2 regions of the Pseudoalteromonas sp. SWN29 genome follow, and region 2 is predicted to be linked to the other one. Evidence: predicted binding sites of a transcription regulator. Region 2 holds the regulator's gene; the other holds the start of a gene.
What was found. The regulator FliA, encoded in region 2, starts transcription of late flagellar genes. The targets are predictions, from matches to a motif close to CTAAAGNTNNNNNNNNNNNNGCCGATA.
Positions count from the first base shown of each region.

Region 1 (17,568 bases), on a different contig from region 2:
TATAGGATAGGTAGTCATGCAATTACATAATTTAAAAGATAGCTCACAAAAAGTGTCGTTCGTTGAAGCCGTAAAAACAGGTTTGGGTCGTAATCAAGGTGTGTTTTTCCCTGAATCCCTTGCCCCACTGTCCGATGTTGATGCATTGCTTGATATGGACTTTGTTACACGCAGTGGTAAAATATTATCTCACCTAATTGGTGATGAGCTGCCAAGCGACACTGTGACACAAATGGTTAAAAATGCATTTAACTTTCCAGTTAAGCTGGTGGAAGTTGAAGAGAATACATACTGTTTAGAGCTGTTTCATGGCCCTACACTTGCGTTTAAAGACTTTGGCGGTCGCTTTATGGCAGAGTGTTTAGCGCAGTTTAATAAAGATGAAAAAGTAACTATTTTAACTGCAACATCGGGCGACACCGGCGCGGCAGTTGCGCATGCATTTTACAATAAACCAAATATCGATGTTGTTATTTTATACCCTAAAGGCAAAATTTCTCTTGCTCAGCAAAAGCTATTTACTACGCTAGGTAATAATATTCATTGTTATGCCGTTGAAGGCAGCTTCGATGATTGCCAAGAGCTAGTTAAAAACGCCTTTTTAGATGAAGAAGTTAAATCAACACTTGGGCTTAACTCTGCAAACTCAATTAATATTAGCCGTTTAGTTGCTCAGGTTTGTTATTACTTTGAGGCAATTGCACTGCTACCAAAAGAAAAACGCGCAACCGCTCACATATCAGTACCTAGTGGTAACTTTGGTAATGTGTGCGCCGCAATGATTGGTGCTGTTATTGGTTTGCCTGTGGGTAAATTAAGCGCAACAACAAATCAAAACGATACTGTGCCGCGCTTTATGCTTGATAAAACGTGGACGCCAAACGCAACGCTTGAGTCGCTTTCGAATGCGATGGATGTAAGTAAGCCAAACAATTGGCCGCGTGTACAAACAATGTTAGATAATAACTGGTTTAGCTACGATAATTTTTATTCAACAAGCGTAAACGAGCAAGACACGCAAGCCGTGATGAAAAAAATTCAACAAACTGGCTATGTTGCAGAGCCTCATACGGCGATTGCTTACCAAGGTCTTGTTGAAAATCGTGCTCTGGGTGCAGCGGGTATCTTTTTAGCGACAGCTCATCCCGCTAAGTTTAAGGAAAGCGTAGAAGATATTTTAAATATTGAATTAGGTATGCCAAAACCACTTGCTGATGCACTAGCAAAACCATGCCTAGCAAGCGATATGAACGCCGATTACGACGCATTACGCACTGAAATGCTCGCTAAGTTAGGTTAGTGAAAAAGAGTAATTGAAGCGGCTTAGGCCGCTTTTTTTATAACTGTAAATAATAAAAACAAGCCGCTTTCATTAGCTAATTAAATGTAGGAAATAAAATTCATTTAAAATAGTTATGTGTTTATTAAGAAATATCATCTTAAAAGGGCTGTGAAATACTTTCAATCCCTGTTTAAATATCCTCAACTTAAGAGCGTAGGCAAAGAGTCGTTTAAAGCGTACAATAAAGCCTCTAAAAAACACCATACACGTTGCCCTAGGAGACCCCAATGTTAGAACGTAGCATGAATATTTCGGATTTTGATCCAGAGTTATTTGACGCGATAACCAAAGAAACTGCTCGCCAAGAAGAGCATATCGAACTAATCGCTTCAGAAAACTACTGTAGCCCACGCGTACTAGAAGCGCAGGGTTCACAGCTTACAAACAAATACGCAGAAGGTTACCCTGGCAAACGTTATTATGGCGGTTGTGAGCATGTAGATGTTGTTGAGCAATTAGCAATTGACCGTGCTAACGAATTATTTGGTTCTGACTATGCTAACGTACAGCCACATGCTGGTTCGCAAGCAAATGCTGCTGTTTTTCTAGCATTATTAGACGCTGGCGATACTGTACTGGGTATGAGCTTAGCTCATGGTGGTCACTTAACTCACGGTTCTCACGTAAGCTTCTCTGGTAAGCTTTACAATGCAATCCAATACGGACTAGATGAAGCAACAGGCGAAATTGATTACGCACAAGTTGAAGCGCTAGCACTTGAGCACAAACCAAAAATGATCATTGGTGGTTTCTCAGCGTACTCAGGTATTGTTGATTGGGCTAAGTTCCGTGAAATTGCTGATAAAGTAGGTGCTTACCTGTTTGTTGATATGGCTCACGTTGCCGGCTTAATTGCGGCAGGCGTTTACCCAAGCCCAGTTCCTCATGCACACGTTGTAACAACAACTACGCATAAAACACTTGCAGGCCCTCGTGGTGGTTTAATTATTTCTGCATGTGGCGACGAAGCTATTTACAAAAAGCTTAACAGCGCTGTTTTCCCTGGTGGCCAAGGCGGTCCTTTATGTCATGTTATTGCAGCAAAAGCAGTGGCATTTAAAGAAGCACTTCAACCAGAGTTTAAAGTATACCAAACACAAGTTGTTAAAAACGCAAAAGCAATGGTTGCAGTTATGCAAGAACGTGGCTACAAAATCGTATCTGACAAAACTGAAAACCACTTATTTTTACTTGATTTAATCGATAAAGATATCACTGGTAAAGATGCGGACGCTGCCCTAGGCAACGCTAACATTACAGTTAACAAAAACTCTGTACCAAACGATCCACGTTCACCGTTTGTTACTTCTGGTTTGCGTATTGGTTCACCTGCAATCACTCGTCGTGGCTTTAAAGAAGCTGAGTCTAAAGAACTAGCTGGCTGGATTTGTGACGTACTAGATAACATCACTGATGAATCTGTACAGGCGCAAGTTAAAGAAAAAGTTAAAGCAATTTGTGCAAAATTACCTGTATACGCTTAATTGCATAAGCAGTAGTAATTTAGATCACAACTGTTTAGTTTTTTGCTAAGATAAAAGGCCGCTATTTAGCGGTCTTTTTTGTTTTAAAACGGAAGTACCGAGTTATGCATTGTCCATTTTGTACCGCAAAAGATACTAAAGTAATTGACTCACGCCTTGTAGGCGGAGGCCATCAAGTTCGCAGACGTCGTGAATGTAACGATTGCCACGAGCGCTTTACTACATTTGAAGGCGCTGAACTGGTTATGCCTCGCGTTGTTAAGCAAGATGGCAGCCGGGAACCGTTTAACGAAGATAAGCTTTTAAATGGCTTAAATCGCGCACTCGAAAAACGCCCAGTGAGTACCGAGCAAGTAGATGAAGTTGTAAATATAATAAAATCACAACTACGCGCAACGGGTGAGCGAGAAATTTCAAGCCATTTGGTGGGTGAATGTATTATGGAAGCACTTAAAAAACTCGATAAAGTAGCGTACGTAAGATTTGCTTCTGTTTATCGTTCGTTTGAAGACATACGCGAATTTGGCGAAGAAATTGCCCGTTTAGGGGAGTAACAATGCAAAGCCAAACTATTTTTACCGAACATGACGAAATGTATATGGCACGCGCCATAGAACTTGCCAAAAAAGGGCGGTTTACTACCACGCCTAATCCTAATGTTGGCTGTGTATTAGTTAAAAATAACCAAATAATTGGTGAGGGTTTTCATCAGTTAGCAGGGCAAGGTCACGCTGAAGTCAATGCGCTAGCAATAGCTGGCGATAATGCACAAGGTGCAACTGCTTATGTAACGCTCGAGCCTTGCAGTCATTATGGACGTACGCCACCGTGCGCTGAAGGCTTAAAAGCCGCAGGGGTGATAAAAGTGATTGCCGCAATGGTTGATACAAATCCACAAGTTGCAGGTAAAGGTCTTAAAATACTGAGCGATGCCGGTATTGACGTTGCTTATGGGTTACTTGAATCGCAAGCTCGTGCATTAAATTTAGGTTTTTTTAAGCGAATGGAGCAAGGCTTACCTTATGTGACCTGTAAAATGGCAGCAAGCATAGATGGTAAAACAGCGCTTAAAAATGGGAAAAGTAAGTGGATCACAAGTCCCGCTGCTCGCCAAGACGTACAATTATACCGAGCGCAAAGCTGCGCTATTTTAACCGGTGCCGATACCGTGTTAGTAGACGATGCTAAACTTAATGTACGACCAAGCGAGTTGCCTTGCACGCTACCTACCGATTTACCGCTTCGCCAGCCCGTGCGTGTTATAATTGATTCACAGAATCGTTTAACGCCCAATCTTGCTTTATTTAAAATCCAAAGTGATGTAATAATATTTACGAATAAGGTTGATAAATCACTGCAATGGCCGCATTTTGTAAAGCATATTGAAGTAAGTGAAAGTAACGGTAAAGTTGATTTACAGGCTGTTTTAGAAAAGCTTGGGCAACTGCAGTTTAATAATGTTTGGCTTGAGAGCGGAGCAACACTTGCTGGTAAAATGACAGAGCTTAATTTAGTTGACGAGTTTGTTTTTTATTTGGCGCCTAAATTAATGGGCCATGATGCAAACAGTTTAGTTAATTTTTCTGAATTGACGAGTATGCAAAACACCGTTGATTTAACATTTAATGAATGTGCGCGCATTGGTGACGATTTACGTATCACCGCGTTAAAAGCTCATTAAAACCACTTAATAAAAAAGAGTAGCGCTATGTTTACTGGAATAATAGAAGCCACAGGCAAAATTGCTTTATTACAAAAAAAACAGGGCGACTTAGCTATTCGCATTCAAAGTACTGACCTTGATATGGAAGACGTAAAGCTAGGCGACAGCATTGCAACCAATGGCGTTTGCTTAACCGTAGTTGATAAACATATTGACGGCTTTAGTGCTGATTTATCTACCGAGACGATTGGTTTAACCGGTTTTGCTCACTATGCTTTAGGGCAAACGGTTAATCTTGAAAAAGCCATGCAACCGGTTTCGCGTTTGGGCGGTCATTTAGTATCTGGCCATGTTGATGGCATTGCGACTATCACAAGTATTACAGCAAACGCTAGAGCAACAGAATATTGGCTTACAACCGACGAAAATTTAATGAAATACATTCCGTACAAAGGTTCGGTATGTATTGATGGTATAAGCCTGACAGTAAACGCTGTAGAAGGTAATAAATTCAAATTAACAATTGTCCCACATACGAGTGAGCAAACCACAATTGCTCATTTTAAAGTAGGTACTCAAGTTAATTTAGAAGTCGATCAAATTGCACGTTATTTAGAGCGCCTTATAAAAGGTGCAGAGCAACCAACGGGCTCTGATATTTCGATGAGCTTACTCGCAAAAGCGGGTTTTATTAAATAACGAAACTGATAACTTACACGAGCAAATTTATGAATTTACACAGCGCACAAGAAATCATCGATGATATTAAAGCCGGTAAAATGGTTATTTTAATGGATGATGAAGATAGAGAAAATGAAGGCGATTTAATAATAGCTGCTGAGCATATTAGCGCACAAGCGATTAACTTCATGGCGACTCATGGCCGTGGTTTAATTTGTTTAACTATGACGCAAGATCGTTGCGAGCAACTTGATTTACCGTTAATGGTTAAAAACAATGGTGCTGCATTTTCGACTAACTTTACAATGTCGATAGAAGCATCAAAAGGTGTTACAACCGGTATTTCTGCTGCTGATAGAGCGCGTACAGTGCAAGCGGCTATAGCAAAAGGCGCAGTTCCAACTGATATTGTTCAGCCTGGTCATATTTTTCCAATTATGGCACAACCTGGTGGCGTATTAACTCGCGCAGGACACACTGAAGCTGGCTGTGATTTAGCACGTTTAGCTGGGCTTGAAGCATCATCTGTTATTGTTGAAATACTCAATGCTGACGGCACCATGGCGCGTCGCCCTGATTTAGAAGTTTTTGCGAAAGAGCATGATATTAAAATTGGTACTATTGCTGATTTAATTGAATACCGTAACTTAAATGAAACGACAATTGAGCAAGTTGCAAAATGTAAGTTGCCTACTGTTCACGGTGAGTTTGATTTAATGACTTACAAAGACACAATTGACGGCCAATTACATTACGTATTGCTTAATGGCGACATAAAAGAGCAAGAGCCGACAAATGTACGTGTACATTTGCAAAGCACTTTTAACGATATCCTACTTTCAGACAGAAGTGCTGACCGCAGCTGGGGCCTTTCTGAAGCAATGGCCTATATTGCTAAAAATGAAGGTGCTTTAGTTATTTTAGGTAAGCAAGAAAGCACTGAAGAGTTAGAGGCAACTGTAAAAGCATTTGCAGCAGCTGATGCGGGCGAAAGCGTTACGCCACGTAAATTCAAAGGTACATCTCGTACTGTAGGCGTAGGTTCGCAAATACTTGCCGATCTGGGAATTAAACAGATGCGTTTAATGAGTCGTCCTAAAAAGTATCATGCACTTTCGGGCTTTCATTTAGAAGTTGTTGATTACATTGAGCCACAATAAGCATCACGCTTAAACTAGGCTATTATTTTATTTTTATGGTATGATGCGCAGCAATTTTTGCGCAATCGCAACCGCTTGAACTTATTTTTAGGGTTATCAAATGAAAATTATTGAAGGTAGTAAGTATGCTCCTGGCAAAAAGTTTGCCATTGTCATTTCTCGTTTTAATGACTTTATTGGCAGCAGCCTCCTTGCAGGTGCTGTTGATGAGCTAAAACGCACTGGTGGCGTATCTGATGACGACATTACCGTTGTTTATGTACCAGGCGCGGTAGAATTACCTTTAGCGGCTAAACGCGTTGCGGCAAAAAAAGAGTATGATGCAATCATCGCATTAGGCGTAGTGATCAGAGGTGGTACACCACACTTTGACCTAGTTGCTGGCGAATCAAACAAAGGTCTTGCGCAAGTATCACTTGAGTATGATATCCCGGTTGCATTTGGCGTATTAACCACAGAAAGCATTGAACAAGCAATTGAGCGTGCTGGCACCAAAATGGGCAATAAAGGCGGCGAAGCTGCTTTAGGCGCGCTTGAAATGGTTAATGTGTTAGATAAAATTTAAGTTTAAGGAATTTTTGTGAAACCAGCAGCAAGACGTAAAGCACGTATCTTAGCACTCCAAGCCGTTTATTCTTGGCAAATAAGTGGCAATTTAATTGCCGATATCGAACAACAAATGTTGATCGAAACAGACGTTACTAAAATTGATGTTGAATACTTTAAAGATTTAGCGACGGGTGTTGCTGTAAATTATAAGCAACTAGACGAAGCTGTATCACCACATTTAACACGTCCGTTTAATGACTTAGATATGGTTGAGCGCGCAATTTTACGTTTAAGCAGCTATGAGCTTAAGTTCCGTGAAGATGTACCTTATAAAGTTGCTATCAACGAAGGTATTGAGCTGGCCAAAATATTTGGCGCTGAAGACAGCCATAAATTTGTAAACGGTGTACTTGATAAAGCTGTTAAGCATTTACGCAAGTAAGTAAACCGTTAAAGAGGAGAGCCGGCATAGGCCGGCTTTTTTGTGTATGAAGGAATTTGAATTAATTAACCGCTACTTTAAAGGTCGCGGGATCACCCGTCGTGATGTAAACCTAGGTATAGGGGATGATTGCGCTTTAGTAACCGTTCCACAAAACTGCCAACTTGCCGTTACAACAGACACTCTTGTTGCTGGCGTACACTTTTTTGATGATATTTCTCCTCGTGCATTAGGTCACAGAGCGCTTGCTGTTAATTTAAGTGACTTAGCGGCAATGGGCGCTGAGCCAACGTGGGTTTCAGTTGCGTTAACCTTGCCAAGTATTGACCCACAGTGGATTGAAGAGTTTACTGAAGGCATGCATGAAATTGCAGAATACTTTAATGTGCAAATCATTGGTGGCGATACCACGCAAGGCCCATTAACTATTACTATTTGTGCAAAAGGGACTGTGCCCGAAGGTACTGCACTTCGTCGTAGTGGCGCAAAAGTGGGTGATTGGATTTATGTTACGGGTCCGCTTGGTGACGCTGGACTTGCAATTGAGTCTCGCAAACAAGATATAAGTATTGAGCCTGAGCACTTAAAGTACTTAAATAAACGCTTTGACTTTCCAACACCACGAGTTGCTGCAGGGCAGGTGTTACGAGGCCTTGCATCATCGGCTATTGATGTATCGGACGGTTTAATCGCTGATTTAAGCCATATACTTGATATGTCGCAAGTAAATGCAGTGGTCAATATTGAAAGTATTCCGACTTCAGACGCAATGAAAGCAAGCCTTGATTTTAATCAGCAACTTCCATTTATTCTAAGTTACGGTGATGATTACGAATTAATTTTTACTGTACCTGATAGTAATAAAAGTATGCTAGATATAAAACTGCGTCAATATGGTGTAGATGCAACATGCATAGGCCAAATTAAGAGTGGCGATGGCCAAATTGAACTTTTACACAACGGTGAAAAGTTTGATTTTAAGCAGCAAGGTTTTGAGCACTTTGCAAAGGAGCTGGTTTGAACAATAACCGAAAGTTTAATTTAAAGCGTCCACACCAGTTTTTTGGTTTGGGTTTTGGTACTGGGCTTGCGCCTAAAGCGCCTGGTACATTTGGCACTTTTGCTGCACTGCCATTCATTTTTATGACTATGTATTATCCGCTATGGCTGCAAATTGTATTTGCTGTAGTGATCAGCATATTTGGTATATGGGCGTGTGGTAAAACGGCTGATGATTTAGGCGTGCATGACCATCCTGCTATTGTATGGGATGAAGTGGCAGGTTATTACATTACCATGATTGGCGCAGCACTTAGCTGGCAAACATTACTCGTTGGCTTTTTGTTATTTCGCTTTTTTGATATAGCAAAACCTGGCCCAATCCGTATGCTAGACAAGCGAGTGCATGGCGGTTTAGGTATAATGGCCGACGATATACTGGCGGGTATTTTTTCGCTTATATGTTTACAAGCGTTAATAAAAGCGGGTTTATTACCCTTTTAATTTTTATATTTGATTTGTTTAACTAGGTGGCAGCAATATGATGCGATTTTTACTGGTTTGTGTACTTATGTTGTGCGCGACGCCAAGTTGGGCTTCAATTACTGATTACGTAGTTAAGCAATGGAATATAAAAGATGGTTTGCCATCACAGTCGCTTAAAAGCGTAGTACAAGACCAGCAAGGATATATGTGGCTTGGTACTCAATTTGGTTTAAGTCGTTTTGATGGTACAACATTTACAAACTACAACACGCAAAATAGCCCATTTTTGCCTAGTAACGCTGTTAATAAGCTTTTAGTCGATTCTAGTGGCTTGTTATGGGTAGGCACTAAAAGTGGCTTGGTAGTTATTAACCCTGCCACATTTGCAGCACAAGAATTTAATATTAAAGGTCCTGTAAGAGATATTCTTGAGGACTCTAAAGGCAGTATATGGATTGCGGCCAACGGCTTATACTATGTAGATAGAGGGCAAGTTGATTTACGCACTGAAGTAAATGGTCCCCTACCTATTGTAAATGCTACAGTAATTACCCAAATTGTGGGCTCTGTTAGCCAAATGGCACTCTCTCCTGAAGGTATTTGGCTGGTTAACGATCGTCATTTATTACGCCTTACAAAAAATTCATCAGATTTTTCTAAACTACGTTTAGAGCTTACCGCTAAAATATCGTTACCAGAGCGCTTAGCGCAAACCATAGTGCACGATTTATCATTCTTAAACGGTAATTTGTATATAGCCTCTGAGCTAGGTGCATACTTTTTAGATTTAGATGACGAACTAAGACCTTTTCCTTTACCTAATGCAAATAACTCAGCCGTTTATAAGTTTATGAGTGATACCGATGGTGGCTTATGGGTTTCGACTTATGGACGTTTATTATTCAGAGATAAAACCGGTGAGTGGCAGTGGGTTGAGCCTAGCCAGCTTGATCAAAGTATATGGTTTGCTGATATTTTTAGAGATGATAAAAATAACGTTTGGTTAGCAAGTTTTAGTGAAGGTTTATGGCTTGCTCATGAAGGGCGAGTGGAAAGGCATTCTGCGGTTTCAGATATGACCGAATCTGTTATGGCTATCAGTCAAGCTCCTGATGGAAAACTGTGGGTTGCTAACAAAAGCGGCATCGGTTATTTCGATTTAGATAAAAGTTTTATTAATTTAGTCCCAAGTAGTAAATATGGGTACGCGTCAGTACACGATCTACAATTTGATGGTGAACGATTATATATAGCTACAGGACGTGGATTATTTGTTTTTGAAAACAAGACACTTTATACCGTTCCAGGTCGAGCACTTCGCGATAATCCGGTATTTGCAATAAGTCGCTCTAGTAAAGGCGGGTTTTGGATTGGCACCGGACGCGGTTTATATCGATTAAACTATGCTGGTTTAACGCCTTTTGCTTATAACGCATTTTTAGGTAGTAAGTTTATTACCTACGTGTTGGATAAAACAAACTTTGGTGTAATTGGTACTAGTAAAGGCGCATATTATTTTACAGACCGTGGCATTGAAAAAATTGGCGACCAAACAACACTTGAAAGCGCATACGTAACTAGCGTGCTACATATAGATGGCGTGGGTATTTTAATCGGCTCTCTTAACGATGGGCTTTTTTACAGAAGTACGCAAGGGCAATGGCGTCAACTCGATGCAGCTAATGGTTTACCGTATGGTTCTATATTTAGCCTAGAATATGATGAAAAGTTAAAGCATGTTTGGGTAAGCACCATGAAAGGTGTTTACAGAATGCCTGTAGAGCAATTTAAAACAGAGATAAAAAGCTTAAAAGTAGAAGAAGTAATTTCATCTTTTGACCGTCAACTCGATGGTAAAGCAAATCAATGTTGTAGTGGACTTGGGCATGATGCGGTAGCAGACACCGGTAATTCTATTTGGTACCCAAGCTTACAAGGTGTTGTTGAAATACCTAAAAATGTAGAGCTATTTGGTGTGCTTGCATTAAAGCCAACAATAGAAACAATAACAACACCACTTCGTCATTTAACCACCGCTGCGCTTGGTAAAAAACCATCATTAGAAACAGACGAGCGTGATATAACGCTAACTTACACAGCTATTGATTACTATGCACCAAACAGTATTGAATTTAGATATAAACTAAGTGGCTTAGATAGTGACTGGCGCTATGCTAATACGCGACGTGAAGCTATTTATACTAACTTGCCTCCAGGCTCGTTTTTGTTTCAATTAGAAGCGAAGCGCCAAGGTGAAGATTGGACTAAAGCGCAAGAAGTAGAATACGGTTTTGTAGTGCCTGAGCGCTTTGACGAAACTATTTACTTTAGGCTTTTAATTACCAGTGGCTTTATTTTGCTTTTTTATCTCATTTTTTGGGTATTTAGAGCGCAAGAGCGTAGAAAACAAGAAGCATTAGAGGGCTTGATCACCGAGCGTACCTTAGAGCTTCGTCAAGCTAATGATAAATTAGGGCAAGTGAATTCACAGCTTAAATTAGTTAGTCACTCAGATGAGCTAACGGGGCTGCGTAGCCGCCGCTTTTTGTTTGATCAACTTCCAAAAGATATTGAACACTTTCAACGTAATTCACAATCGCTGCAGGCACAAGGCAAGTCACTGGTGCTGGTAATTATTAACTTTGATAATTTCAGCCGTATCAATGATGCCTATGGCCCAATTGCAGGTGATAGCTGCTTACAGCAAATGGCTGCATTATTAAATTCGCGTACGCAGGGCTCTGACTATGTGGCACGTTGGAGTGGTGATGAGTTTTTACTATTATTACGTGATTTTAAATGCAATAAAATAGACAGCTATGCTTCAGATCTTTGTAAAGTAATAGCGGCTAATTTATTCCAATTACCAAATGGAAAAACAACTAATATCACGGCATCAATTGGTTGGTCATTTTATCCATTACCACTTTTGGGTGGGCAGGTAATTAGCTGGGAAACATCTATTAACCTAGCTGATATTTCACTACACCAAGTTAAAAAGCGCGGTGGTGATGGTGTTGCAAATATTACGTTTGATGATCAGCTTGATGCATTTGAGTTTGAACAAAATTCTAACGTTGATCAACAATTAGGTATTTTACAAAGCAATGGCCTAGCTGATATTAAAGTGTGGATGCGCTGATCAGCAATATTTGATATTAAAAAAGGAGCCTAGGCTCCTTTTTTAATATGCTCAACTTTAGATGTATAGGAAGTTAATTAATAAACGCTTTAATAGCGGTTAATATTCCTTGCTCGCCTAACCCCATTTCATCGTGCATTTCATCTTGGGTGCCGTGTTTAATAAACTCATCAGGAATACCTAAGTTAAGGATATTAATATCAGCTTTTTGCGTTGCTAAGAATTCGTTAACTGCAGAGCCGGCACCGCCAGCAATCGCATTATCTTCAAGCGTAACAATTACATCGTGGCTAGTTGCAAGCTCATTTAAAAGTGCGGTATCAAGTGGTTTAATAAAACGCATATTAACAAGCGTTGCATCTAATTCATCTGCAGCAAGCTGTGCATTTTCAAGTAATGTACCGAACGATAAAATGGCAATTTTACTGCCGTTCTTAATTGTATCTGCCTTACCTATTTCAAGCAGTTGCATAGTGCTTTCAATGTCTGCAGTACCTGCACTACCGCGAGGGTAACGAACAGCAACTGGGCAATTTGCTTTATAGCCGGTGTACAGCATTTGACGGCACTCGTTGGTATCGCTTGGTGCCATAATTACCATATTTGGAATGCAGCGCATAAAGCTTAAATCGTACGCACCTTGGTGAGTTTCACCATCGGCTCCCACAATACCAGCGCGGTCAATGGCAAATAATACAGGTAAGTTTTGCAGTGCAACATCATGTATTAATTGGTCATACGCACGTTGTAAAAAGCTTGAGTAAATAGCAACAACAGGTTTTAAACCTTCACAGGCAAAGCCAGCAGCTAAAGTAACCGCATGCTGCTCAGCAATGGCCACATCAAAGTATTGATCTGGAAACTCTTTAGAAAAACGTACCATGCCTGAACCTTCGCGCATTGCAGGCGTGATAGCCATTAACTTGCTGTCTTGTTCGGCCATATCACATAACCAATCGCCGAATACTTTTGAAAAAGTAGCAGCACTAGGTTTAGATTTAGGTAGGCTAGTTGTGCTCGGATCGAATTTTGGTACACCATGATAGCCAATAGGATCGGCTTCAGCCGGTTTATAGCCCTTACCTTTTTGCGTTTTTATATGTAAAAGCTGTGGGCCTTTTAAATTACGCATATTACGTAATGTATCTACAAGCATGTTTACATCGTGACCATCAATGGGACCAATGTAATTTAGGCCTAATTCTTCAAAGAAGGTACCCGGGATCATCATGCCTTTAATGTGCTCTTCCATTTTACTGGCAAGTTGCTTTACCGGAGGCACTCCTGAGAGTAACTTTTTACTACCTTCACGAATGTTAGTATAAAAGCTACCTGATAAAATTCGAGCAAAGTGATTTGTTAATGCGCCAACATTTTCAGAAATCGACATTTCGTTATCATTTAAAATAATAAGCATGTCTGATTTTACATCACCTAAATGATTCATCGCTTCAAATGCCATGCCTGCGGTTATAGCTCCGTCACCAATAATGGCTACAGACTTTCGACCTTTACCTTCTTTTTGTGCAGCAATAGACATACCTAAGGCAGCTGAAATAGAGGTGCTTGAATGGCCTACGCTAAACGTATCGTATTGGCTTTCATCGCGAAAAGGAAAAGGGTGTAAACCGTCTTTTTGGCGAATGGTGTGCATTTGCTCGCGACGACCAGTAAGAATTTTATGCGGATAAGCTTGATGACCCACATCCCAAACTAGGCGATCGTCTGGAGTGTTATAAACATAATGCAGCGCAACGGTTAGTTCAACCGTCCCTAAACCAGACGCTAGATGACCGCTACTTTGCGATACTGAGTTGAGTAAATAATCGCGCAGCTCATTGCTAAATGCAGGGAGTTTGTCTTGCGCTAAGTCACGCAATTGGGCTGGCTCGTCAACCAAATTAAGTAATGGATACTTGCTACTATCAAGTGTCATGGTTTTATATATATCCTTCGCTAACATTAATTAATTCAAAGCTTTTACGGATAATTAATGTTGAGTAATAATGTCAGTGCTAATTGCAATACGTATGAGCAAAAATTAGTGGTCACGCTCAATTAGGTAATTTGCTAGCGACGCAAGAAGTGTTGTGTCAGCATCTATATTTGCTAACGCTTCATGGGCTTGTTGTATTAAATTTTGCGCCTTTTCTTTAGCGCCTAGCATACCTAATAACGCCGGATATGTCGCTTTATTCGCGGCAATATCGGAGCCTTGTGGCTTTCCTAAAATAACTGTATCGCCTTCAACATCTAAAATGTCGTCGTGTACTTGAAATGCTAGCCCTATAGCATACCCAAAAACACTTAAATTTTCTAAGGTTTGTTGATCAGCCTTTTCACTGCACAGTGCACCAAGTGTAATTGCGCAATTAATTAGAGCCCCGGTTTTTAGCTTATGTATTCGCTCAAGCTCTTGTACGGTAATTACTTTATCAGTTGCTGCTATATCAAGGCCTTGTCCGCCAACCATACCCTGAAGGCCTGATGCATGGGCAAGTGTAGCAATCATTTTTACTTGTGTTTGCGATGAGCATTCAAATTTGTGATTCGCAATAAGCTCAAAAGCAAGAGTTTGAAGAGCATCACCGGCTAAAATTGCATTTGCCTCGCCAAACTCTATATGACAAGTAGGGCGTCCGCGGCGTAAGTCGTCATCATCCATTGCTGGTAAGTCATCATGGACTAACGAATAGCTATGAATACACTCAATTGCAGCAGCAAGTACGTTTAAGTCTTGATGGTTTGCGCCGAGCATTTTACCTGTGGCATAAACTAAAAATGGACGTAATCTTTTACCGCCATTAAATAATCCATACTGGGTGGCGTTCTTTACCGTTTCTTCTGTATCTAGAGGCTGGTTAAAATGCTGTTGTAAGGTCGCTACTACATCTTTTTGAGCACGTTCAATATGATTTTTTATGCTCACAGCTATTCCATATCATTATCAAAATTTGTAAGTACTGACTTTTCGCCATTCCCCATCAAAATTGATACTTTTTGTTCTGCTTGCTGTAATTTCCCTGATGAAGCACTTGCTAATGCAATTCCACGCTCAAATTGCTTTAACGATTGCTCAAGCGATAAGTCACCTTGTTCCATGTCACTAACGATTGTAGATAATTCTTCTAGTGCTTGTTCGAAACTTAAGTTTTCAGGTTTTTTAGTCGCCATCTTTATTTCAGCTTACATAATAAATTTAGGGTCAATTTTAGGGGGAATGCTAAACTAGGTCAAAGGATGATATTGGTTTTTTACCTTTATAACGTTAAATTATATTTCAAGTGCATTAATAAAGCCTTAATAGCGGTCTGTTGGTTTAATAAATCAATTGATAATTAGGTAGCCCTTATAACTTGATCTAAGATAGTGCTAAAGGCTGCTTTTTATGTTTATTTATAAAAATGGCTTAAGCAATTCAATATGTTGCCGATAAGCAGTTAATAATAAAAGTTTATGATAAGGCCATTAAGCATGAAACTTCTGGAGGAAATGTGGATTTAGCAACCATAATCGGGATCCTAGGCGCAATTGGCTTAATTGTCATGTCTATGTTTATGAGTAGTAGCGGTGAAATGGCTATGTTTTACAATACCCCGTCTGTGGTTATTGTATTTGGTGGTTCACTCTTTATTGTTTTATCAAACTTCACTATGTCGCAATTTTTGGGGATAGGTAAAGTTGTTGCCAAAGCGTTTATGTTTAAAATCGAAACGCCAGAAATACTTATCGAAAAAGCAGTAGAACTTGCTGATTCAGCTCGTAAAGGCGGTTTTTTAGCACTCGAAGAAGCTGAAATTCCAAACCCCTTTATGCGCAAAGGCGTCGATATGCTCGTTGATGGCCACGACGCAGATGTAGTTCGCGCTACACTTCAAAAAGATATTTCTCTAACTACGACTCGCCATGAATTGGGCGCGGGTTTATTTAAGTCGTTAGCTGATATAGGGCCTGCAATGGGCATGATTGGTACTCTAATTGGTTTGGTTGCAATGTTGTCTAACATGGATGACCCGAAGGCAATTGGTCCTGCAATGGCAGTAGCACTATTAACAACTTTATATGGCGCGTTTTTAGCCAATGTAGTGGCAATTCCTATTCAGGTAAAACTTGAACTGCGTAAAGATGAGGAAGCTATGAATCAGCGTTTAATTTTGGATGCTATTTTAGGTATACAAGATGGTCAGAATCCAAAAGTAATCGAAGGTATTTTGAAAAATTACTTAGCTGAATCTAAACGCAAAGTAGATACCGAGGAGTAACTATGTCTGATCAAGAGTGCAAATGCCCACCACCAGGTCTACCTGCATGGATGGGAACGTTTGCCGATTTAATGTCACTGTTAATGTGCTTTTTTGTACTCTTGCTCGCGTTTTCAGAAATGGATGTACTTAAGTTTAAACAAATTGCGGGCTCTATGAAGTTTGCTTTTGGTGTGCAGAATAAAATTGAAGTAAAAGACATCCCTAAAGGGACCTCTGTTATTGCCATGGAGTTTACCCCAGGTAAACCAGAGCCAACCCCAATAGAAACCATTCAGCAGCAAACAGTCGAAATGACTCAACAAATGTTAGAGTTTCAGGCTGGCGATGAAAGCTCAGCTGGCGGCAGGCAAGAGCAACGCGGAGATAAACGCGGTGGCGAGTCTCGTAGTACTTCTCAAGAACAATCATCGGAGCAAGCAACCTCAGCAGCCGATCAGGAACAAACTAATGAGCTTGTTAAAAAAATTGCACAACAGCTTGAAAAGCAAATAATTGATGGCGCAATAGAACTTGAATCATTAGGGCAGCAAATAATTATTCGAATTAGGGAAAATGGTTCATTTCCTTCAGGTAGTGCATTTTTACAACCTAAGTTTAAACCTATAATTCAAGATATTGGTGTGCTGTTAAAAGATGTACCTGGTGAAATAACAGTATCTGGCCATACTGATGATTTTCAGGTGTCGAATGAGTTATATATTAACAATTGGGATTTATCGTCAAAACGGGCAGTAGCCGTTGCAAGTGAACTGCAAAAAGTTCAAGGCTTTGATAAAACCCGAATGATGGTGGTTGGTCGAGCTGAAACAAGGCCATTAGTGCCTAATGACACCGATGAAGATCGCCGCAGGAATCGCCGAGTAGAAATATCTATATTACAAGGTAAAGCAAAAGAGTCAGCTCCTATAGATGTAAGATAACTTTTATTGGCAAACACACTTATTTATCATAAAGTATGCTTTCTTTAACAAATGTAACGGAATAGTTTATGAAAAAGGTCGATAAGTTTGGTCATATGCCAGGAAATGGCGGTGGTAATGACGATGATGAAAAAAAACTTGATTAACTCTAATGCCTGAATGGTTTTTAAAGACTATATTGATATTAGATACTAGTTGGGTGTTTATTTTAAGCCCTGCTATTTTCATCTTTTATTTTAGAAAAGATTATTTGGCCCTGCGTTTCGCTTTAATTACAGCCGCTTTTTTTTTATATGGAACCATTATTCATCCTTACTTGAAAGAGTTTGATAATGGGATTTATGTTTATCGATACCTTGTTTGGGCCTTTAATGATATTGCTTGGATGGCACTCATCGCATATCTGGGTTTAAAAGATAAGGTTTATTTATGGCA
Region 1 is NZ_JADYXE010000037.1:27,044-44,611, forward strand. Features, by position in the region: gene thrB (homoserine kinase) at 1-5, shown strand, start outside; gene thrC (threonine synthase) at 17-1,300, shown strand; gene glyA (serine hydroxymethyltransferase) at 1,570-2,826, shown strand; gene nrdR (transcriptional regulator NrdR) at 2,931-3,380, shown strand; gene ribD (bifunctional diaminohydroxyphosphoribosylaminopyrimidine deaminase/5-amino-6-(5-phosphoribosylamino)uracil reductase RibD) at 3,383-4,507, shown strand; gene I6F53_RS14320 (riboflavin synthase) at 4,535-5,188, shown strand; gene ribBA (bifunctional 3,4-dihydroxy-2-butanone-4-phosphate synthase/GTP cyclohydrolase II) at 5,218-6,330, shown strand; gene ribH (6,7-dimethyl-8-ribityllumazine synthase) at 6,431-6,895, shown strand; gene nusB (transcription antitermination factor NusB) at 6,911-7,321, shown strand; gene thiL (thiamine-phosphate kinase) at 7,368-8,342, shown strand; gene I6F53_RS14345 (phosphatidylglycerophosphatase A family protein) at 8,339-8,824, shown strand; gene I6F53_RS14350 (ligand-binding sensor domain-containing diguanylate cyclase) at 8,862-11,948, shown strand; gene dxs (1-deoxy-D-xylulose-5-phosphate synthase) at 12,022-13,884, opposite strand; gene ispA ((2E,6E)-farnesyl diphosphate synthase) at 13,990-14,877, opposite strand; gene I6F53_RS14365 (exodeoxyribonuclease VII small subunit) at 14,880-15,122, opposite strand; gene pomA (flagellar motor protein PomA) at 15,443-16,210, shown strand; gene I6F53_RS14375 (flagellar motor protein MotB) at 16,213-17,133, shown strand; gene I6F53_RS14380 (hypothetical protein) at 17,285-17,568, shown strand, end outside.
Region 1: pomA (flagellar motor protein PomA) is a predicted target of FliA. The motif match lies at 15,357-15,383, and genes of this name have one in related genera.

Region 2 (14,200 bases):
GCTTGCTGCAAGCGCATTCACCATCAACACTCCTAAAACCGGAGGGCAATCTAAAATGGCATAATCATAATGTTCGCTTATTTTTGCAAGCGCTTTTTTTAGTATTAACCCCATGCCTGTTTTATTACCCATACTTCTGTCAAGCGTGGCTATCGCCATTGTTGCGGGTAAAATATCTAGATTATCAAGTGTTGATGGGCATAAAGCTTGAAGTATTTCTTCACTTTGCATGCTTGTTCCACGTGCAAAAATATCGTACACACTGACTTCTAAATCTTCTGAGTCAATGCCAAAGTAATAAGTGAGTGATGCATGGGGGTCTGTATCTATAAGCAACACACGCTTACCTTGCAAGGCCAAAATACCAGCAAGGCTCACTGCGGTCGTTGTTTTACCAACTCCCCCCTTTTGATTAGCGACAGTCCAAATCTTCACATTACATCCTAATTACTGTTCATTGCGCGTTGTTATGCGAATACCACCATGGGGCAAACGAATTATTTTTATTGTATCGTCATCTGAAGGTAATTCAATTTCAGGCTCGGCTACTAAAGGTTCATCAGATTGCTCATCACTTTCAATATCTTTTTTTGGCGGTAGCCCATACTTAGAAAGTGCGATAACAACTTTACGATTCTCTGCTCGCCCTTGCTCTGTGTCGTTACTTGCAAAAGGTGAGTATTGGCCATAACCTTCTATCGCCATTCTGGCAGAATTAATACCTAATGCTTCAAGTTCTACCAAAATAGACGTGGCTCTAGCTACAGAGAGCTCCCAATTTGAGCGAAATATTTCATTACGAATACTTTCATCATCAGTATAGCCACGAACTCTTACATAGTTATCTACTGGAGCAATAATATCTTTAACAATTTTGACAACTTGCTTTGCCCTAGAATGTGCCACTGAGCTACCACTTGAAAATAGCATGCCTGAGCTTAGCTCTATAATCAGCCAATCTTGGTTAAGCTCTAAACTAGCTTCTCCATCGCGAATTTCATCAATAAGCGCTGACTGTAATTTAGTTAGTAAGCTGTCGAGAGGCTTTCCTAGATATTTTTGTTGTATGTTACTTGTATCACTTTGACCGTCGAGTAGCTCTGGGCCTTGTTCTTCTTTTAAAATACTTTCGCCGTAAAGAACTTCTTGTTCAGGTGTCACTCTATCAGTCAATATTCCATTACCATTGACGCCCTCACCTTGCTGGGAGTGCTGGCGGGCAGATTTATCAAAAACATGTTCGAGGGAGTCTGACAATATTTGAAATTGCTCTTCTTTATTAATTGCTATTGCATACAGCACTACAAAAAAGGCAAACATAATGGTCATGTAATCGGCATACGATACAAGCCAACGTTCTGTATGTTGGCTTTTAGGAGCAGAATGACGAAGTCGTCGGCGTAGCATGTTATTCGTCCACTAAATTAGGACGCTCTACACGGTAGGCTTCAAGCTTTAATTCTATATTTACTGGGCTTTCGCCAACGCTTATTGCGATAATACCTTCAGCAAACATTTCATGGTAAAGCATTTTTTGCTCTACACGCTGCTTTAACTTATTTGCCATAGGTAAAAACAATAAATTAGCTAAACCAACACCATAAATGGTCGCAATAAATGCCGTTGCAACGCCTGCACCAAGCATTTGCGGGTCAGTAATAAACGACATTGCCTGTATTAAACCAAGCACGGCGCCTAAAATCCCAATGGTGGGACTGTAGCCTCCCATTGCTTCATAAACACGCGCAGCTTCAAGTAAACGATCACGTTCTAGCAGCAAGTCAATTTCCAGTGTGTCACGAAGTTTTTGCTCTGAGCAGCCATCTACAAGCAAGCTTAAACCTTTTGCTGCATAGGCATCTGGGTGAGCCAGCGCTTCGTTTTCAAGCGCTAAGTAACCTTCTTGACGTGCCTTATGAGACCACCGCTTAACTTGCTCTATTGCGTCTTCAATATCGTATTGCGGCGCAACAAAAACCCACGAGCTCATATTTAGCATTTTTTTAAAGGTACTTGCTGATGTTTGCAACATAACTGCGCCAAGCGTGCCGCCTAATACAATAATAAGCGCAGGGCCATTAAATAAAGCAGAAACAACGCCTCCTTCTAAAGAATACCCTAAACTTATTGCACCTAGCGCTACAAATAGTCCAAATATTGAGAGTTTATCCACAGCCCACCTCTCTCTTTATGCGCGCCGCAACATCGCTCAGTGCTAAGCTTTCACTTGAAAGCCCTGCATTAGCAATGGCTTGAGGCATACCATAAACAACACAGCTTTTCTCATCCTGCGCCCAAATAGTAGCACCCGTTTGTTTTAACATTCTGGCACCGTCACGTCCATCAGCGCCCATTCCTGTTAAAACAATAGCCAGTACATCACCTTGATACGTTTTGGCTGCACTTGCAAAAGTAACGTCTACGCTCGGTTTATAGCTTATTCTCTCGCTATGATCTTCAAATACGCGCAGAGTTCTATTTGCGCCACGCCCTTCTACCATCATCTGCTGTCCACCTGGCGCTAAATAAGCAGTTCCAGGTTGTAAGCGGTCACCTTGCTGTGCTTCTTTAACTTTTATTTGGCACAGACCATTTAAGCGCGCTGCGAATGCAGGTGTAAATGCAGCTGGCATATGCTGAATAAGTAAAATAGGGTGAGGAAAATTAGCTGGCAATTGAGTCAGTATAGTTTGCAGTGCAACAGGCCCACCTGTAGACGTACCAATAGCAACAAGCTGGTATTGCTTTGTACTTGCTCGCATTGAGGCAACATTTAAACCTGACGATGTTGCAGGGGCTGCTCTTTGAAAGCTTCTATCAGGCTGTTTTATGGAAGGCGTTAATGTGCTTGTTCTTTGCGAAAGTGAACTTGTTGTTGGTTTAGTTGGAATTACTGACTTAGGCGGTGTTGGAACTCTAAATGTTCGCGGTAAACGTCTTCGCCCTATATCTTTCACTTTACTTTGTAAAAGCTTTATTGCGTCTTCGTTATTGCGTGCAATGTCTTCAAACTTTTTCGGTAAAAAATCCATTGCTCCTGCATCTAGCGCATCAAATGTTGCAGTTGCGCCATCACGCGTGAGTGATGAAAACATCAAAATAGGCGTTGGATTACTCGCCATAATCTCTTTAACTGCGCTAATACCGTCGAGCACAGGCATTTCGACATCCATAGTAATCATATCAGGACGTAGTTGAGCTGCTTTTTCAACAGCTTCTCTGCCATTCACAGCAAAACCTATAACGTGTATGTCGCTATCTTGCTCAAGAATTTCGCTTACCCTGCGGCGAAAAAAGCTTGAATCATCAACAACTAAAACTTTAACGGCCATTTAGCTCTCTTATTAAATTTATGCGTAGGTATATATTTAATATATACCTACTTTATTATCAGCCTGCGTAATGTTTTAACATGTTTGGAACGTCTAAAATCAGTGCAATGCCACCATCCGAAGTAATTGTAGCTCCTGCCATACCTGGCGTGCCTTGTAGTAATGCATCAAGTGGTTTAATGACAACTTCTTCTTGACCAATTAGCGAGTCAACAACAAAACCTATTTGCTGCGTACCAATTTGGACAATAACTACGTGGCCTTTTGCTTTTCGCTGAGAACGATCTGAGCCTTTTACTAACCAGTGCTCAAGATAAAATAACGGTATTGCCTTTTTACGCACAATAATTGTTAATTGCCCATCAACTACATTTGTCTTAGTTAAATCTAAGTTGAATATTTCACTCACACCGGCAAGTGGTAACGCAAATGTTTGTGAGCCAACAATCACCATTAAGGTCGGTAATATAGCCAAGGTAAGTGGTACTTTTATTTCTAAAATAGTACCTACGCCTAACTCAGATTGAATACTTACTGAACCGTTTAATTGGGTGATTTTAGTTTTCACCACGTCCATTCCTACACCACGACCTGAAATATCAGATATCTCTTCTTTTGTAGAAAAGCCGGGTGCAAAAATCAAGTTATACGCTTCGGTGTCAGAAAGTCGACTCGCTTGGTCATGATCGAGCACGCCTTTACTAATTGCTATTTTTTTCAGCTTTTCAGCATCCATACCAGCGCCATCATCTTTAATGGTTAGCAAAATATGATCGCCTTCTTGGGACGCTGATAAAGTAACATTACCTGTTCTAGACTTACCTGCTGCCTCACGAACAGCGGGCATTTCAATACCATGGTCAACTGAGTTTCGAACTAAATGCACAAGCGGATCGGCAAGTGCTTCCACCAAGTTTTTATCTAAATCGGTTTCTTCACCTACAAGCTTTAAGTCAATGTCTTTGTTTAAACTGCGCGCTAAATCGCGAACAACGCGAGGGAATCGACCAAATACTTTCTTGATTGGCTGCATTCGGGTTTGCATTACTGCACCTTGAATATCAGCAGTCACTACATCTAAGTTAGAGATAGCTTTACCCATCGCTTCACTGTCTGAATTAGTCGCTAAACTCACCAAGCGGTTTCGCACAAGCACTAACTCACCAACCATATTCATAATTTGGTCAAGTCGTTTTGTATCTACACGAACGGTAGTTTCTGCTGCTGGCGGCGCTGATTTTTTTGCCGCTGCGGGCGCTGCTTTCACAACAGGCTTTTCTACCGGTTTAGAAACAGGTGCTTTCGCAGGCTCTGGTTTTTTTACAGGCACACTAGCTTTAGTAACTGGTGCAGCAGGTGTATTAGGCTGTTTCACAGCAGGTGTATTAGGCTGTTTCACAGCAGGCGTGCTTTCTATTGATTTAGGTGCAGTGCCTTTACCATGAAGTTCATCAAGGAGTGCTTCAAACTCGTCATCACTAATTTCATCATCTGATGAATTAACCGTGTTTGAGACTGGTTTTGCTGGTTCTACAGGTGCTTTACTAGCAACATCACCAAAACTGCCGACACCATGTAACTCATCTAATAAGCTATCAAATTCATCATCAGTAATGTCACCATTAAAATCATTGCTGCTTGCTACTGGCTTCTCAATTGCAGGACCTTGTCCTTTACCGTGTAGTTCATCCAGTAAGTTTTCAAATTCGTCTTCAGTTATTTCATCAATTTCGGCATCGCTAACCGAAGGCGTTCCGCTAAATAGTTCATCAAACGCAAACGGATCTTCGTCATCAACTATTGGCGTATCAACTACTTCGTTTTGAGGTTGTTCAACTTCATTGTTCGAAGATACACCGTTAAGCTCATCTTCTGTTGGAGGTAGACCTAAAATATGAAGAGTATGAAGTAATTCAGGATCTGCAGGTTCTGGCTTATCCCTATTTTGGATAGTCGCGAACATTTCATTAATGGTGTCGAGCGCTTGTAAAATAACATCCATTAACTCTGAATTGACCGTCCGCACGCCTTGACGTAATAAATCAAATACGTTTTCAGCACCATGACAAGCATCAACAAGTTCTGTCATAGCTAAAAAGCCTGCACCACCTTTTACAGTGTGAAAGCCTCTAAATATAGCGTTTAGTAACTCTGTATCTTCTGGATTATTTTCCAGTTCAACCAACTGTTCAGATAAAAGCTCTAGGATTTCTCCTGCCTCTACGAGAAAGTCTTGTAAAATATCTTCATCGACTTCAAACATGCAGTTACTCTCCTCTTAGAAGCCCAAACTTGATAAAAGATCATCGACTTCATCTTGATCAGATACAACATCATTACGTGATTCTTTATCAATAATAGGGCCTTCAGGACCTGCTAAAGTTTGTGTGGCAACTGGTTCTTTTATTTTTTGTTGTTCTACTTTATTCACGGTGCTGTCACTGTCATCTTGCTCAGCAAACGCTGTTAAAAGATGAAGTAAGCTTTCTTCTACTTCCCTAACAAGTTCTATAACACGGCGAATAACTTGGCCTGTTAAGTCTTGATAGTCTTGAGCCATTAGTACATTTGTCATCAAGCTTTGAAGCTCATCTGTTTTATGATGAGAGTTATTCATAAACTTATCGATACTGTGACAAAGTTGTTTAAACTCACCAAGCTCAATTTCGCGGCTCATTAAACGATCCCATGTCGGTTTGATATGAGATATTTCATCTGCTAATTGCTGGGCTATAGGAAGACTAGCCTCCACTGCATCCATTGTTTTGTTAGCCGCATTTTCTGTCATTTCTATAACATAATTAAGCCGCTTTTTAGCATCTGGAATAGCATCAGTCGTTATGTTAGTTAAGCGAGTGTCAAGCTCAAAACTTTTAAGGGCTTCGTGCAATTGACGGGTCAACTTTCCAACTTCAGCAAATAATTCAGACTGCTCTTGCGAGGCAGTCTCTAAAATCAACTGATTTGCTTTATCTTGCTCATCATTTTCTAAAAAAACAACGAGCTGACGAGCTTGTTCTAACGTTATTTGAGGCGCAGCTAGTGCTGGCATAAGCCTCTCCCCCATCATTAGCCTAAGCGTTCAAATACTTTTTCTAACTTAGTTTTTAATGTTCCAGCCGTAAAAGGCTTAACAATATAACCATTAACGCCAGCTTGCGCTGCAGCTATTATTTGTTCTTTTTTAGCTTCTGCCGTTACCATTAATACAGGGATATGCTTTAACTTATCATCTGCACGAATTGCTCTTAAAAGGTCAATACCTTGCATTCCAGGCATATTCCAATCAGTAACTACAAAATCAAACACTTGATTTTGCAACATAGGCAAAGCTGTAGACCCGTCATCAGCTTCTTGAACGTTAGTGAAACCTAAATCACGTAACAGGTTTTTTATAATACGTCTCATCGTTGAAAAATCATCAACTACAAGAATTTTCATGTTTTTATCCAAAACATCCCCCAGTGAGGTATTAACCTTTGTTTACTTACTACTAATTTATCCAGTCATTGATTTTAGCTTTAAGCTTAATCATCGCCTGACCATGTATCTGACTTACACGCGACTCACTTACATCGAGTATATGTCCTATTTCTTTTAAATTCATTTCATCGTTATAGTACAAAGAAAGCACCATTGCATCACGCTCTGGTAATGACTTAATTGCACTTAGCAAAGACTCATTAAACCGATCATTTTTAACATTATTAAAAGGTTTATCTTGCGCTAAATCTTGGCCTACGGGAGTAATAACATCCTCATCAACACCAAGGTCTTCTATACCTAATATTTTACTCGCATTCACATCATTTAAAATATGATGGTACTCATTGAGTGAAATTTCAAGTTTTTCAGCAACTTCTGTATCTGTTGGTTCGCGATTAAGACTACTTTCGAGCCCAGTAATTGCTTCTGCAACTTGTCGGCTTTTGCGGTGTACTGAGCGAGGAGCCCAATCACCACGGCGCATTTCATCAAGCATGGCACCGCGAATACGAATACCTGCAAAGGTTTCAAAGCTTGCGCCCTTTGTTGCATCAAAGTTTTTTGAAGCTTCTATTAAACCTATCATTCCTGATTGAATTAAATCATCAAGTTGAACGCTAGGTGGTAATCGAGCAATTAGATGACATGCCACTTTTTTGACAAGTGATGCATGCTTCTCAACAATCACATTTAAGTTTTGTGTTGATTGATATCCCATAGCTCTATTCACCAATATTGTCATAATTAGCCGTTTACTAGTTTCTCAATGAAAAACTCTAAATGCCCAGATGGTTGGTTTGGTATTGGCCATTTAACTGCTTTTGTTGCCAGCGTTTTAAACGCAAGAGCGGCTGGCGAATTAGGAAAGAGCTCTACTATTACTTTTTGACGACGCGTTGCTTTGCGCATATTTTCGTCATAAGGAACCGTTGCTACTAGCTCCATCGACACATCTAAAAAGCGATCGGTAACCTTAGATAGCTTTGCAAATAATTCAGTGCCTTCACGCATACTGCGAACCATGTTGGCAACAATTTTAAATTTATAAACGCCATGCTCACGGCTTAATACTTTAATAAGTGCGTAAGCATCTGTGATTGATGTTGGTTCATCGCACACTACAACCATTACATCTTGTGCTGCGCGCGAAAAGCTCAGCACCATGTCCGAAATACCAGCGGCTGTATCTACAATTAAAATATCAAATTCGGTATTCAATTCGCTAAACGCACGAATTAGTCCAGCATGCTCCGATGGTGATAACTCAACCATACTTTGCGAACCCGATGTAGCGGGTACAATTTTAATACCAGCAGGACCTTCAACTAAAATTTCGTCAAGCTCACATTCACCAGACAAAACATGTGATAAATTACGCTCTACACGTAAACCAAGCATCACATCACAATTTGCTAAACCTAGGTCAGCATCCAGTACTAGTACTCTATTACCTTGCTGCCCTAGTGCAATAGCGGTATTTAGAGAAACATTTGTTTTCCCCACCCCACCTTTACCACCGGTTACAGCGATAACTTTAACGCCGTTGTTATTGTTTTGACTCATTTTGCGCAGGCCGCTTGCTTGATCTAATACTGTGTTAATCATACATCCCTACTGTACTTGACGCCACTGCTTGATGCCTTGAATGTTGTGCTTTTGTTCTTTTTAAATATAATTGCTCAGCCTTTTTTACTAGTTTTTCAGCATTTGCAACACGAATATCTTCTGGTACTCGTTGTCCGTTAGTAAGATACCCTATTGGAAGGCGATTTTGAATCGCAATACTAATAATCTCACCCAAACTTAATGATTCATCTAACTTGGTGAAAATACAACCACTTAACTGTACTTTTTTAAAGTGGCGTACAGTTTCTTGTAATACATTCATTTGCGCTGTGGCACTGAGTACCAGGTAGTTGCGAATGTCCACACGCTGGTTGCGCATTAACGTATTTAACTGCTCAGTTAAGCGTAAATCTCGTTGGCTCATACCTGCCGTATCAATTAACACTAGACGTTTATTTCGTAAATGATATAAAACTTCAGCTAACTCATTAGCATCTTTAACTTGTTTAACACCACAACCAATAATACGGCCGTAAGTTGCAAGCTGCTCATAAGCACCAATTCTGTATGTATCCGTGGTTATTAAGGCCACTTTATCAGCGCCATACTTTTGTGCACCTAACGCTGCAAGCTTAGCAACTGTGGTGGTTTTGCCCACACCGGTTGGACCCACTAACGCATATACACCACCTTGGCGAAGTATTTCGTTATTGGTTGTTTGCATTTGATCTTCAACCATTGTTAGCAATGCTTTCCAGCCTTGTTGACGAGATACATCGTCAGGTACAAAACATGCCATTTGCTGCGCGACTTCTTTATCAATACCCATGCCGACCAAACGGTCAACCATACAAGCACGAGTTGGGTCGCGACGTGCCATGTCTTGCTGCATTAAACCCGATACTTGATGTTCTAATAATTGACGAATTGCGTTCATTTCTTCACGCATTGTTGTCATTTCTTCGCTTTCATTATTTTTATTTTGTGGGCGAGCAGTTACCGGGCTATCTAAATCATCAAAGTCACGGTCTAAATCATCAAAACCTAAGCTATCGGCTTGAGTTTGTGGACGTGCCTGGGCTTCATCATCACGTGCAAACATATTTTTAGTACGCAGCTGCGCAGCAGGTTCTTGATAGTTATCAGTAGTATCAATACCCGATTGTGAAAACATAGATGCTAGTTCAGGAGAACGTGGACGCGGTGATTGACGCTCTAATAATGCTTGTAAGCTGTCAGCCACTTTTGCTTGAGGCTCAGGTTTGGCACGCTGAGGCTCTGGCTTTATAAAATTATGCATACTTTGCTGTGGAGCTTGAGCACGAGGCTCAGCAGTACGTTGTGGTTGCACTGCTACTTTAGGGGTTGCTTTGTCATAATCAACTGCCGCTACAATTTCTACACCGTTAGCTAGCTTTTTATTTGACATAATAACCGCATCAACACCTAACTCATCTTTAACTTCTTTAAGTGCTGTGCGCATATCTTTAGCAAAAAAACGTTTAATCTTCATGGTTTAACCCCTGTTAAAATCTTATTGTTGGCCTACCGAGCTTACAATCTTGATCTGTCTTTCATCTGGTACCTCTTGATAAGACATCACTCTCAATCCTGGAATGGTGTACTTAACAAAACGAGATAACACAGTGCGTAACATTCCTGACGTTAGCAATATAGAAGGTTCACCGGCCATTTCTTGATTTTGATGCGCTTGTGTCAATGACACTTGAAGTCGCTCTGCAAGTCCTGGCTCAATACCGGCACCTTCATCACCTGCATTTTGTAATGACTGATGCAACATCTGTTCCAACTCAGGCGCCAAGGTTATGACAGGGATTTCTGATGACATACCCACCGCATCTTGAACAATTAATCTACGCAGAGAAATACGCACTGCAGCCGTTAATACATCAGGGTCTTGGCTGCGCGGACCATATTCAACAAGGGTTTGAACAATTGTTCGCATGTCGCGAATAGCCACCCCTTCATTCAATAAATTTTGCAGTACTTTTACAATTGCAGTTAATGGTAATACATCGGGTACTAGTCCTTCCACTAAACGAGGATGGCTTTTAGCAAGCATATCAAGCAAGTTTTGAACTTCTTCATGTCCTAGTAATAACGCTGCACTGTTAGTTAATAACTGGCTAATATGGGTTGCAACTACCGTAGCAGAATCAACTACGGTATAACCGAGTGATTGCGCTTCATCTTTTTGATCGGGTTTTATCCATACTGCATCAAGGCCAAAAGCAGGGTCTTTAGTGTCAACGCCTTTAATTGGACCAAATACTTGCCCTGGGTTAATCGCTAGCTCGTCGCCATGTTTAAGCTCGCTCTCACCGGTTGAAACACCCATTAACGTTATTCTATAAGCATTAGGGTCAAGCTCTAAATTATCGCGAATATGCACAGGCGGCACCAAAAAACCAAGTTCTTGGGAAAGCTTTTTACGTACACCTTTAATACGATTAAGTAACTCACCACCTTGTGATTGGTCAACTAAAGGAATTAATCTGTAACCTACTTCTAAGCCAATTACATCAACCTGCTGAACGTCATCCCAACCAAGTTCTTTTTGTTCTTGTTTATTTGCAACACCCGTTGCTGCACTTCCACCATTGGCAGCCTCTTCAGCCTCTGCAGCAGCGGCTTTTAATTTACTTTGCTGTGTGTAGTAAGCTAAATAGCCTAGTAACGCACCTAAACTTAAAAAAGCAAAATGTGGCATGCCAGGCACAATACCCATGATGATCAAAATACCTGAAGCAATAAATAATGACTTTTCATTACCAAGTTGTTTCTTGAATTGATCCCCCATATTGAGCGATTCATTTTGACGGGTTACAACAATTGCAGTACCAATAGAAAGCAATAAAGAAGGGAGCTGAGCAACTAAGCCATCACCAATGGTAAGCAATGTATATACTTCCATGGCATCGCCAAAGCCCATATTGTGCTGAATCATCCCTACAAATAAACCACCAACAATATTGATGATTAATATAACAATACCTGCAATGGCATCGCCTTTTACAAATTTACTCGCACCATCCATTGAGCCGTAAAAGTCGGCCTCGCGTGTTACTTCCTCACGGCGGTCACGCGCTTGTTCAGCACTAATAAAGCCAGCGTTTAAATCGGCGTCAATGGCCATTTGTTTACCTGGCATTGCATCAAGGGTGAAACGTGCAGATACTTCCGATATACGCCCCGCACCTTTAGTAATTACCACAAAGTTAATAATGATCAGGATTAAAAATACGACCAAACCAACAGCGTAGTTACCACCAATAACCACGGAGCCAAACGCTTCAATTACTTTACCTGCAGAGTCGCCACCATTATGGCCTTCAAGTAATACAACACGAGTACTTGCAACGTTAAGCGCTAAGCGCATAATTGTAGCGATTAGTATTACAGAGGGGAATATACCAAACTCGACTGGCTTCATCGTGTAAACAGTCACGAGTAAAACCACTAATGCGAGGGCAATATTAAATGAGAAAAGAATATCGAGTAAAAATGGCGGTAACGGTAAAATCACCATCCCCAAGGCAGCAAGTACAAGCAAAGGAGTACCGACCCCTTTACCATACTCTTTTTTGTCTCTGTTAAGTTGTTGTAATACCGCTTTAAAACTCATAATTCTACAATTTCAAAAAATTGACACTACGTAGAATTAGCAATAACTATTCCAAGTTACTAGGCTTGCGGTTTTAATACTTATAATCGTCGGGGATCGGGAGCTTATTATTAAGTTTAGTTGGGCGTTTTCCGCGCCCTTTATTAAAGCGTTTAAGCTGAAATACATACGCTAAAACTTGAGCCACAGCGGTAAATAACTGATCCGGTATTTGCTCTCCTACTTCAGCTGTATGGTAAAGCGCTCGCGTCAACATAGGGGATTCTAAAATAGGTACTTCGTTACCTATTGCTACTTTACGAATTTGCATCGCCATTTCATCTATACCTTTCGCAATTACAATAGGCGCTCCTGCGCGCTCTGTATCGTATTTTAATGCCACTGAGTAATGAGTTGGATTGGTAACAATAACATCAGCATCAGGGACATCTTGCATCATGCGGTTTTGCGACATTTGCCGTTGTGTTTGCCTAATACGCGCTTTTATTTGAGGATCACCTTCAGAGTTTTTATACTCATCTTTAACCTCTTGCATCGTCATTTTAAGTTGCTTATGGTGAGTATAACTTTGATAAGGCGCATCTATTGCAGCAATAATAACCAACGTACAAGAGAGGGCCAGAAACATCCATGCTAATATTTCTAACGCATGAATAATGTTATTTGGTGCCGGCTCTATACTTAAATGTAAAATCTCATCAAAGAAAGTGTTAATTAGAAATACAGCAAAGCCAGCAACTACAGAAAACTTTAAAATAGCTTTAGTCAACTCTACCGCAGCTTGGGGGCCAAACATACGTTTAAAGCCTTTGAACGGTGACATTTTACTTGCTTTGGGTGCAGCTGCTTGCCAACTAAAATTAAACCCTCCCAATAATGTATTGCCGATGATGCCTGCGAATAAAATTATTAATACAAACATTGCCATGGGGAAAATCAATGCACCTGACACACTTTCCCAAACAGCAAACATTTTAGTGGTATCGAATGCTTCATTTCGGTTAAGGCTCAGCATTCGTCTCATAATATTGTAAAGGCCTTTACCAATTTCTGGCCCATACATCAAAAGCGATATAGCCGAAAAAATAAGTACAAACATAGTACCTAGCTCTTTTGAGCGTGCTACCTGTCCTTTCTTTTTTGATTCATCTACTTTTTTCCCCGTGGGTTCTTCTGTTTTTTCTTGTCCTGAATCTTCAGCCATTAGGCCCTCCTACGGTGAACAACCAACTAAAGTGCACATTAGCTCAACCATTTTTAGCCACTGAAACTCAAATTGAAGAGTAAAATTACCTAACGTTGCCCAAATAATCGTCAGTCCTGCAACAAGTGTGAACGGAAAGCCAATTGCAAAGATATTTAATTGCGGTGCAGCACGCGTCATAATACCGAAAGAAATATTAATCACGAGCATAGCAGTAAGCGGCGCCAAGGAGAGTACCAGTGCTGTAGTAAACATCCAGCCACCCCAGGTTACTATGTCCCAGTAATGATCTACAGACCACCAAGTACCATCAATCGGTAGCACTTGAAAACTATGTACCACCATTTGAATCATCATTAAATGACCATTAAAAGCAAAAAATAACAAGGTGGCCAAAATAAGGAAAAACTGGCCAACTGCGGGCACACTTGCGCCATTAGAGGGATCAATTACTGAAGCAAAACCTAAGCCTGTTTGCATAGCGAGTATTTGCCCTGCCAACACAAAGGTATTTAATAAAAGTATTGATGCAAAACCAATAGCAACACCAATCATCATTTGTTGGATAACCACTAAAATCATCTCAAACGAAAACAAATTAGTGAAGGTAGCAGGCGGCAGGACAGGCACTACAACAAGGGTTACAACAACCGACAACCCCATTTTTATACGCGTAGGCACATTTTTAGCACCCAAACCTGCCATAATCATAATCATTGAGCTAATGCGTACCAGCGGCAACAAAAAATCGCTCAACCATTGAATAACTACTGCAAATGGATACTCCACATTTAACCTGCTATTTCAGGAATAATTAGTACAATTCTAGTAAAAAAATCCATTAATTCTTGAGTTAACCAATGCCCCCCTGCTATTAATGCACTAATAGTAATTAGTAAACGAGGTAAAAAGCTTAATGTTTGCTCATTAATTGACGTTGCAGCCTGAAACACCGCAACCACTAAG
Region 2 is NZ_JADYXE010000003.1:15,231-29,430, reverse strand. Features, by position in the region: gene I6F53_RS01560 (ParA family protein) at 1-435, opposite strand, end outside; gene I6F53_RS01555 (flagellar motor protein MotB) at 448-1,407, opposite strand; gene I6F53_RS01550 (flagellar motor protein) at 1,409-2,173, opposite strand; gene I6F53_RS01545 (protein-glutamate methylesterase/protein-glutamine glutaminase) at 2,166-3,332, opposite strand; gene I6F53_RS01540 (chemotaxis protein CheA) at 3,391-5,595, opposite strand; gene I6F53_RS01535 (protein phosphatase CheZ) at 5,611-6,384, opposite strand; gene cheY (chemotaxis response regulator CheY) at 6,402-6,785, opposite strand; gene I6F53_RS01525 (RNA polymerase sigma factor FliA) at 6,826-7,536, opposite strand; gene I6F53_RS01520 (MinD/ParA family ATP-binding protein) at 7,563-8,423, opposite strand; gene flhF (flagellar biosynthesis protein FlhF) at 8,416-9,897, opposite strand; gene flhA (flagellar biosynthesis protein FlhA) at 9,919-12,030, opposite strand; gene flhB (flagellar biosynthesis protein FlhB) at 12,104-13,234, opposite strand; gene fliR (flagellar biosynthetic protein FliR) at 13,244-14,023, opposite strand; gene I6F53_RS01495 (flagellar biosynthetic protein FliQ) at 14,026-14,200, opposite strand, start outside.